Regions from separate parts of the Sphingopyxis lindanitolerans genome, predicted to be linked through region 3. Evidence: predicted binding sites of a transcription regulator. Region 3 holds the regulator's gene; each other region holds the start of a gene.
The links. Region 3 encodes LexA, which represses DNA repair genes until DNA is damaged. Its sites were predicted from a motif close to GTTCCNCNCTTGTTCT; they were not measured.
Positions count from the first base shown of each region.

Region 1: the regulator LexA is predicted to act here: its motif matches at 1,679-1,694, upstream of recA (recombinase RecA).
Region 2: the regulator LexA is predicted to act here: its motif matches at 1,747-1,762, upstream of CVO77_RS15610 (ribonucleoside-diphosphate reductase subunit alpha).

Region 1 covers NZ_CM009578.1:1,059,780-1,063,056, reverse strand. Annotated here, with positions in the region: gene CVO77_RS05110 (hybrid sensor histidine kinase/response regulator) at 1-1,291, shown strand, start outside; gene CVO77_RS05105 (response regulator) at 1,284-1,634, shown strand; gene recA (recombinase RecA) at 1,771-2,850, shown strand; gene speB (agmatinase) at 3,059-3,277, shown strand, end outside.
Region 2 covers NZ_CM009578.1:3,271,702-3,274,978, reverse strand. Annotated here, with positions in the region: gene CVO77_RS15615 (EAL domain-containing protein) at 1-1,149, shown strand, start outside; gene CVO77_RS15610 (ribonucleoside-diphosphate reductase subunit alpha) at 1,802-3,277, shown strand, end outside.
Region 3 covers NZ_CM009578.1:680,348-683,624, forward strand. Annotated here, with positions in the region: gene moaC (cyclic pyranopterin monophosphate synthase MoaC) at 1-51, shown strand, start outside; gene CVO77_RS03210 (molybdopterin molybdotransferase MoeA) at 48-1,238, shown strand; gene lexA (transcriptional repressor LexA) at 1,304-1,987, shown strand; gene CVO77_RS03220 (ComEC/Rec2 family competence protein) at 1,941-3,277, opposite strand, start outside.

The sequences.
Region 1 (3,277 bases), 380 kb from region 3:
GTCGATCCGGCTGATCGGGCAGGGCGACGACCCGGTGTCGATGCGCGTCGTCGGGGTGCGCGGGCTCGGCGAGGCGGCGGTGCTGCTCAGCCTCAAGGATTCGAGCGAGGAGTCGCGGCTGAAGCGCCAGGTCGCGCAGGCGTCGAAGATGCAGGCGGTCGGCCAGCTCGCGGGCGGCGTCGCGCATGATTTCAACAATATATTGACCGCGGTGCTCGGCGCCTGCGACCTGATGCTGATGCGCCACACGCCCGGCGACAGCGACTATGACGATATCCAGCAGATCCGCAGCAACGCCAATCGCGCCGCCAGCCTGACGCGGCAATTGCTCGCCTTCTCGCGCCAGCAGACGCTGCGCCCGCAGATCTTGCAACTCCCCGATGTGATCTCTGAGGTCTCGCATCTGCTCAAGCGGCTGATCGGCGACACCATTCAGCTTATCGTGCACCATGGCCGCGGCCTGGGCGCGGTGCGCGCCGATCCGGGGCAGCTCGAACAGGTGATCATCAACCTCGCGGTCAACGCGCGCGACGCGATGGCGGGCGCCGGCACGCTGACGATCGAGACCTATCCGGTGTCGGCGGCCGACGTGCGCCAGATGGGCAATGAGTTCATGCCCCCCGCCGATTACAGCGCGCTCAAGGTCAGCGACACCGGCAGCGGTATTCCCGCCGACGTGCTGCCCAAGATTTTCGAGCCCTTTTTCACGACCAAGGACGTCGGCAAGGGGACCGGGCTTGGCCTGTCGACCGTCTATGGCATCATCAAGCAGTCGGCGGGCTTCATCTTTGCCGACAGCCGGCCGGGCGAGACCAGCTTCACCATCTACCTCCCCGTCCACCGCGCCGACCATGACGTCCCCGCGGTGCCCGCGCCGCCGGCGAAGCCCAAGAAGAGCCAGTGGGGCACCGGCACGATCCTGCTCGTCGAGGATGAGGATATGGTGCGCGCGGTCGCGGAACGCGCGCTGACCCGTGCGGGTTATAGCGTCGTCACCGCCTCGCAGGGCGAGGAAGGGCTGGAGCGCTTCGCCGGGATGGAAAAAATCGACCTGATCGTCAGCGACGTCGTGATGCCGACGATGGACGGCCCGGCGATGGTGCGCGCGATGCGCGCGAAGCGGCCGACGCTGCCCATATTGTTCATGTCGGGCTATGCCGAGGAGCAGCTCCGCCAGTCGATCGATATCGCCGACGTCGCTTTCCTGCCCAAACCCTTTTCGGTCGCGCAACTGGCCGAGGCGGTGTCGGCGGCGCTCGACGATGCGGCGCATCGGGCGGGCCGTGGCTGAGGCATCGCGCATCCTGCTCGTCGAGGATGACGTGCTGATCGGCATGATGCTGGCCGACATGTTCGACGCGCTCGGCCTGCCCGAACCCGCGCAGGCGACGACGAACGACGAAGCGCTGGCGATCATCGCCGCCGAATCGATCGGCGGCGCGCTGATCGACATCAACCTTGGCGATGAAAAGGGCTGGCCGGTCGCCGACGCGCTCGCCGCGCGCGACATTCCTTTTGCCTTCACCTCGGGCGGCGGCGACATGATCCCTCCGGCGCACGCGCACCGGCGGCTGGTGACCAAGCCGTTCCGCCTGACCGACATCGAGGCGGCGATCGCGGAGTTCGGGGCCTGACCCATACGCCGCCCCCGCCTTCGCTGAGGCGGCGAACTATTTTTGTTCCCCTCTTGTTCCACGAGAACAAATGTGGCACATGGGGTCCGGCGTTGCGATGCTTCCGCGGTCGCTCTAGAGCAGGAAAGGACGGCAAATGGCCGGACAATTGTCACTCGTCGAATCGGGGAAATCAGTGAACGGAACGGACAGACAGAAGGCGCTCGACGCTGCGCTCGCGCAGATCGATCGCGCGTTCGGCAAGGGCTCGGTGATGAAGCTGGGCTCGAAGGAAGCGATGCAGGTGGAGGCGGTGTCGACCGGCTCGCTCGGGCTCGACATCGCGCTTGGCGTCGGCGGCCTGCCGCGCGGCCGCGTCATCGAAATCTATGGCCCCGAAAGCTCGGGCAAGACGACGCTGGCGCTGCATTGCATCGCCGAGGCGCAGAAGATGGGCGGCACCGCCGCCTTCGTCGACGCCGAACATGCGCTCGATCCGGGTTATGCGAAAAAGCTGGGGGTCGATATCGACGAACTGATCGTGTCGCAGCCCGACACCGGCGAGCAGGCGCTCGAGATCGTCGATACGCTGGTGCGATCGAACGCGATCGACGTGCTCGTCATCGACTCGGTCGCCGCGCTGGTGCCGCGCGCCGAGATTGAGGGCGAGATGGGCGACAGCCATGTCGGGCTTCAGGCGCGCCTGATGTCGCAGAGCCTGCGCAAGCTGACCGGCTCGATCAGCCGTTCGCGCTGCATGGTGATCTTCATCAACCAGCTCCGCATGAAGATCGGCGTGATGTACGGCAATCCCGAAACCACGACCGGCGGCAACGCGCTCAAATTCTACGCTTCGGTCCGTCTCGACATCCGCCGTACCGGCCAGATCAAGAATGGCGACGAGATCGTCGGCAACACGACGCGCGTCAAGGTCGTCAAGAACAAGGTCGCGCCGCCGTTCAAGCAGGTCGAATTCGACATCATGTACGGTCAGGGCATCTCCAAGATCGGCGAGATCCTCGATCTGGGCGTCAAGGCCGGCATCGTGGAGAAATCGGGTGCCTGGTTCAGCTATGATTCGATCCGCATCGGACAGGGCCGCGAAAATTCCAAGACCTTCCTCAAGGAAAATCCGGAACTGATGGAGCGGCTCGAAGCTGCGATCCGCAGCCGGACCGACGCGGTGGCCGAAGAGATGATGGCCGGTCCCGACGACGACGGCGGCACCGACGCCTGATCATAACCGATTGCCATCCCGGCCGGTTTCGCGCTCCTGTGGAATCGGTCGGCCGACGGCGGCGGGCCTCGCAGCCTCCTTGCGGCTGCATCGCACCTGCACATGTCCCTCTCCTGCAGGTTGGCCCGCCCGCCGTTGAACCATCCAGCCTTTGCGCACGGCGCCCGTTGCGCCTTGCGCGGGTCATGGCAGAGGTTACAAGCGGCGCATGCCCGCGATCCGTCTTTTCGGCCTGCCCACTGATATCAACAGCAGCTTTGAACGCGGCGCGGCGGCTGGTCCCGCGGCGATCCGCGCGGCGTTGTGGAGCGATCGCGGCAATCTCGCCAGCGAACTCGGGCCGGAGATCGGCGTCGATATCGCCTTCACCGACGACGGCGATCTGCCGCTCGCCGAAGACACGCCGCGTGACGATGCGGCGATCCGC
Region 2 (3,277 bases), 1.6 Mb from region 3:
GATCTCGCCGCCTTCATCCCCGGCGACGGCATCGGCCAGCTTGTCGAACAGGTCACGCGCCGCCTCCAGCTCGCGTCGCAGGGCACCGTCCTGCACCATGATCTCGACGGCACGTTCGCGTGGCTCGTACCTTATTATCAGCACAGCCAGATCGAGGGGCAACTCGCCGGCCTGGCCGCGCTGTTCAACGCGCCGCTCACCATCGGCGAGCTTCGCGTCGACGTCGCCATCGCCTTCGGCGTCAACGACGAGTTCGAGGGTTCGAACGCGCAGCGGCTCGCCGCCGCGCTGGTCGCCGCCGAAAAGTCGATTCGCACCCGGTCGCTGTGGACCAAATATACGCCGCGGCAAAAGGACGATGCCGGTTGGCAACTATCCTTTCACTCGCAGCTCGAGGACGCATTGTCGGGCGGCGATATCTGGGTCGCCTTCCAGCCGCAGTACGGGATTGCGACGAAACAGCTCGTCGGGGTCGAAGCGCTCGCGCGCTGGACGCATCCGACGCGCGGCCCGATCCCGCCCGACGAGTTCATCGTCCAGGCCGAAAAAAGCCAGGACATCTATCGCCTCACCCTGTTCGTCATGGATCAGGCGATCCGGTCGGCGGCCGACCTCCACCAGCGCGGGCTCGATATCCATATGTCGGTCAACCTGTCGGCGACGCTGCTCGACCACAGTGATCTCGTCGGGACAATCCGCGTCATGCTGACCGCGCATCACCTGTCCGCCGAGAAATTGACGATCGAGATCACCGAAACCGCGCAGATCGAGAATAGCCGCCAGGCGAAGCAGACGCTCGCGCAGCTCCGCCGCGCCGGCATCCGCCTGTCGATCGACGATTATGGCACCGGCCAGTCGAACCTCGAATATCTGACCGAAATCGAGGCCGACGAAATCAAGATCGACAAGCGATTCGTCATGACCATGCGCGATTCGCAGCGGAACCTCGAAGTCGTCAAATCGACGATCGATCTCGCGCACCGCCTCGGCGCCGTCGCGGTCGCCGAAGGCATTGAAGACGCGCCGACGCTGGCAATTCTGGAACAATTGGGCTGCGACGTCGGGCAGGGGTATCTGCTTGGAAAACCGCAGCTATTTTCCGAACTGGTAAATAGCCTCGCCGCCCCTCCCCACAGCCGCACCGCCTGACTGCCAGATTGGCGGCAATCGCCCGTGTGCAATTATAGTTAAGACTCGATTTACCTTATCTATTAAGGTATATGCTCCGTTAACTGTTCCTCGTGGGCAGTGCCGACAGGAGATCTGACATGGGTTGGTTTTGGAAGTTCCTGGGTGGCGGCGGCACCGGCAACGGCGGCTCGGACGCGTAACCTGGATAAAAATTAGAATAAGGGCCTCGGACTTGTCCGGGGCCCTTTTTCTTTGCCCTTTGCGAGCAGGTCGATGGCGCCGCCGAGGTGTCCTTTTTTCGTTTCACACCGCACGCGCCGAAGCACCTAGGAAAAGCGTGCTTTGGAGCCGTGGGCGCCTTTTTCGCGCGGTGAACCGAATCAAAATATCGACGAGTTGAGTCCTCAATCTGTCATTTACCGTCTTGCATCGCAGCGCCGACGTGGCACTATGGGTGGTGGGTCAGCCACGGGGGCACCCCAAGAAATAGTATCAGGCCGAAAGTGGCGGATTTCCGTTGCCCATGAACCATGGGCTCGGGAAAACCCTCTTTGCGCCGAAAATAAGTCCCACGGGGATGCGTTTAGATGCTAGGATCGGGGCTTCGCCCTGGGTCGAACAAGACAGGAACATATGCGCCTCGGCGCATGGGTAGAACGGGGACGAGTAAATGGATTTTCGCGAGACGGAACGGGTGGAGACGAGCGACGTGGCGACGGTGGAACTGGCAAAGAATGACGCTCCGGCGCCCCTCGAAACGAAGGGCGAATCGGCTCCCGACGCGCAGCCGGCGGCGAAGCTGAACGACAGCAGCGAATCCAAGGTCCACGCGCGCCGATTCGAGGTCGTGACCGTGCGCGACCGCGACGCGCTGCTCACCGATTTCGGCAAGGAAACGTTGCAGGATCGCTACCTTCTCCCCGGCGAATCCTATCAGGATCTCTTCGCGCGCGTCGCGTCGGCCTATGCCGACGACCAGGACCACGCCCAGCGCCTCTATGATTATATCTCGAAGCTGTGGTTCATGCCCGCGACCCCCGTTCTCTCGAACGGCGGCACCGGCCGCGGCCTGCCGATCAGCTGCTATCTGAATTCGGTCCCCGACAGCCTCGAAGGCATTGTCGAGACGTGGAACGAGAATGTCTGGCTCGCCTCGCGCGGCGGCGGCATCGGCACCTATTGGGGCAGCGTGCGTGGCATCGGCGAGCCGGTCGGCCTCAACGGCAAGACCAGCGGCATCATCCCCTTCGTCCGGGTGATGGACAGCCTGACCCTCGCGATCAGCCAGGGCTCGCTGCGTCGCGGTTCGGCCGCCTGCTATCTCGACATCAGCCATCCGGAGATCGAGGAGTTCCTCGAAATCCGCAAGCCGTCGGGCGACTTCAACCGCAAGGCGCTCAACCTCCATCACGGCGTGCTGATCACCGACGAGTTCATGGAGGCCGTCCGCGACGGCACTGAATTCAACCTGCGCAGCCCCAAGGATCAGAGCGTCCGCGGCAGCGTCGATGCGCGCAGCCTGTTCCAGAAGCTCGTCGAAACGCGACTTGCGACCGGCGAACCCTATATCATCTTCATCGACCAGGTGAACCGCATGATGCCCAAGCATCACCGCGACCTGGGGCTGAAGGTTTCGACCTCGAACCTGTGCAGCGAAATTACCCTGCCCACCGGCCGCGACCATCTCGGCAACGATCGCACCGCGGTCTGCTGCCTCTCGAGCCTCAACCTCGAAACCTGGGACGAGTGGAATGGCGACAAGGGCTTCATCGAAGACGTGATGCGGATGCTCGATAACGTCCTTCAGGACTATATCGACCGCGCCCCGCCCGAAATGGCGCGCGCCAAATATTCGGCCAGCCGCGAACGCTCGGTCGGCCTCGGCGTGATGGGCTTCCACAGCTTCCTCCAGGCGCGCGGCCTGCCGTTCGAGGGCGCGATGGCGAAATCGTCGAACCTGCGCGTCTTCAAGCATATCCGCGCGCAGGTCGACCAGGCGTCGATGCTGCTCGCCAAGGAACGCGGCCCCTGCCCCGACGCCGCCGATCAGGGCGTGATGGAGCGCTTCAGTTGCAAGATGGCGATCGCGCCGACCGCGTCGATCAGCATCATCTGCGGCGGCACCAGCGCGTGCATCGAGCCGATC
Region 3 (3,277 bases):
CGCCTGCTCGAAAAAAGCGGCGGCCGCTCGGGCGACTGGCGCGCGGCATGAACGGCCTGCTTCGCGTCGAGGAAGCCCAGGCGCGTCTGTTGGCACTACGCTCGCCGCTGCCGCCAGAGAATATAGCATTTTTGCAGTCTCTTGGACGTTATCTTTCACAAGATGTCGTCGCTCAGCGCGATCAGCCCGCCGCGCCGCTGTCGGCGATGGACGGCTATGCGATCCGCTTCGACGATCTTCCCGGCCCCTGGCGGATCGGCGGCGAAGTGGCGGCGGGCGCGGTTCCCTCCGCGCCGCTCGCGCCGGGCGAAGCGGTACGCATCTTCACCGGCGCGCTGCTCCCCGATGGCGCCGATACGGTGCTTATTCAGGAAAATACCGCCGCCGAAGGGGCAAGCCTCGCCTTGACCGGCGACGCGCCCGCCGCGCGCGGCGCGAACATCCGCGACCGCGCGAGCGATTTCGCCGCGAGCGACCGGCTGCTCGCCGCCGGAACGCGGCTGACGCCCGGCGCGATCGCGACCGCGATCATGGGCGGCGCGGCGCAGCTTGCGGTCGGCGGGCGGCCGCGCGTCGCGGTCATGACCACCGGCGACGAACTGGTGCAGCCGGGCCGCGCGCTCGCCCCCGGACAGATACCCGACAGCAACGGTCCGATGCTCGCGGCGCTGCTCGCGGGCGAACCGGCGGAGGTCGGCCTGCCGCTGCACATGCGCGACGACCGGGCGATGATTTCCAGTATTCTCAAGGATCTAGCGCGACGTCACGACGTCATCGTCACCGTCGGCGGCGCCTCGGTCGGCGATCACGACCATGTTCGCGGCGCGCTCGAAGATGCGGGCGGCCACGTCGATTTCTGGAAGGTCGCGATGAAGCCGGGCAAGCCGCTGATCGCGGGAATGATCGGCGACGCGCTCCTGCTCGGCCTGCCCGGTAATCCCTCCTCCGCCTTCGTCACCGCGATCCTGTTCCTGCTTCCGCTCGTCCGCCATCTCGCGGGCGCGCGCGACCCGCTGCCCGCCATCCGCCGCGCGCCGCTCGCTGCGCCGCTCGCCGCAGGCGGCAGCCGCCGCGATTATCTGCGCGCGCGGGTCGACGACGGCTGCCTCGCGCCGTTCGGCGAACAGGACAGCGGCCGCACCGTTCCGCTCGCCGAAGCGAAGGCCTTGCTGCTCCGCGAGACCGGCGCGCCCGCCAAAGCCGCGGGCGACCTCGCGGACTATATCGACATCGCTTGACAAGTTCCGCTTTGTTCCACTATCGTTCTCCCTATGTCCGGAACTGACATCATGGAGAACGACAGATGTTGACCGCGAAGCAGCATGAACTGCTCCACTTCATCCAGCAGCGCCTCGACGCGAGCGGCATTTCGCCGTCGTTCGAGGAGATGAAGGAAGCGCTCGGCCTCAAGTCGAAATCGGGCATTCATCGCCTGATAAGCGCCTTGGAAGAAAGGGGCTTTCTCCGCCGCCTCCCCAATCGCGCCCGCGCGCTTGAGGTGCTGAAGACGCCCGAGGGCGTGAAGGCTCCGGTGCCGGGCGATCGCGACAATATCGTCCCGCTGCGCAAGCCCGCCCCGGCGCTGCGCCCGATCGCCGCAAACGACATCATCGAGGTGCCGCTGCACGGCAAGATCGCCGCGGGCGTGCCGATCGAAGCGTTCGAGGATCACAACCAGCTCGCGGTTCCCGCCGCGCTGCTCGGCGCGGGCGAACATTATGCGCTCGAGGTGTCGGGCGATTCGATGGTCGAGGCGGGCATCTTCGACGGCGATTATGCGCTGATCCAGAAAGCCGACACCGCGCGCGAGGGCGATATCGTCGTCGCACTGGTCGACGGGCAGGATGCGACGCTCAAATATTTCCGCCGTGAAGGCAAGATGATCCGGCTCGATCCGGCCAACAGCGCCTATGAGCCGCAGCGTTACGAGGCCGCGCGCGTCATGGTGCAAGGGCGCTTGTCGGGACTGCTTCGTCGTTACCACTAAGCTGGTCGGGCTGGCGCCACGGATGCTCGTCGCCCGCGCGGCGCACGGCGACGACCCGCGGCCTGCCCGCCAGATAGATCGCCAGCCCGCCGCTTTCCGCCAGGCTGTCGCGGCCGATCGTCAGCCAGCGCCCGACGCATTCGCGCGGTAACCAGCGGTCGCTGATCACGACATCGGCGGCGTCGCAGGCGGCCGCCATGTCGGCCCCTTCGATCCGGTCGCGGCCGCGCGAGGCCAGGATGACGCGCTGCGCGCCGTCAACGCCCTGGCGCCAGCGGCAGAAATCCACATTGCATTCGACATGGTCCAGATCGGCGAGCGCGCCGAGCGGGGTGTCGATCCCCGCCGCCTCGCGCATCGTATCGCGCACGAAATCGCCGGCGCGATCGCGCAGCAGCGCATAGCCGCCGCCGGGCGCCGCCGCCGCGATGTTGCGCCCGTCGCCGGTGATCAGCAGGTCGGGGCGCGGCTGCGCAAGCAGCGCCGCGATACCGATCGCCAGCGGCACCGCGCCGGCCCGGCGCCAGCGCGTCCGCCAGAGGAGAATCCACAGCCCGCCGCCGACCGTCAGCGCAAAGCCCCAGCGCGGAAAGATCGGCAGCGTCGCGACCGCCCCCGGCGTGCCCGCCACCGCATGCGCGAGCGCGATGAGCAGGCGCAGCGCATGGTCGGCAACCCACCAGAAAGGCGCGCCAATGCCGATACTGTCGAACAGCAGCCCCGCCGCTTCCATCGGCATGATGACGAAGGTCGTGAGCGGGATCGCCACGACATTGGCAAGCGCGCCATAAAGCCCCGCCTTGTGGAAATGGAACAACGCGATCGGCGCCAGCGCGACCTCGACGACCAGCCCGGTGATCAGCAGCCCGGCCAGTCCCCGCCCCCATCGCCGCGGCAAACCCTCGTCGCGCCGCGCGAGGAAGCGCCGCATCGTCGGGCTTTCGTGCAGCGCAACGATCGCGGTCACCGCCGCGAAACTGAGCTGGAAGCTCGGCCCGGCGAGCGATTCGGGACGCCACAGCAACACGATCAGCGCCCCCGCCGCGACCAGCCGCAAGGTCAGCGCCTCGCGCCCCATCAGGAAAGCGACGAGGACGAGCAGCGCCGCGATCAACGACCGCAGCGTCGGCACCTCGGCCCCCGCCAGCCAGGTATAGCCCGCCCCGGCGAGCGCCCCGGCCGCCGCCGCGATCGGCAGCACATATCCTTCCAGCGCCAATCGCCGGCTGAGCGCGAACAGCCGCATCGCGACGAGCATCGCGAAGCCGATCACCGCGGTGACGTGCAGCC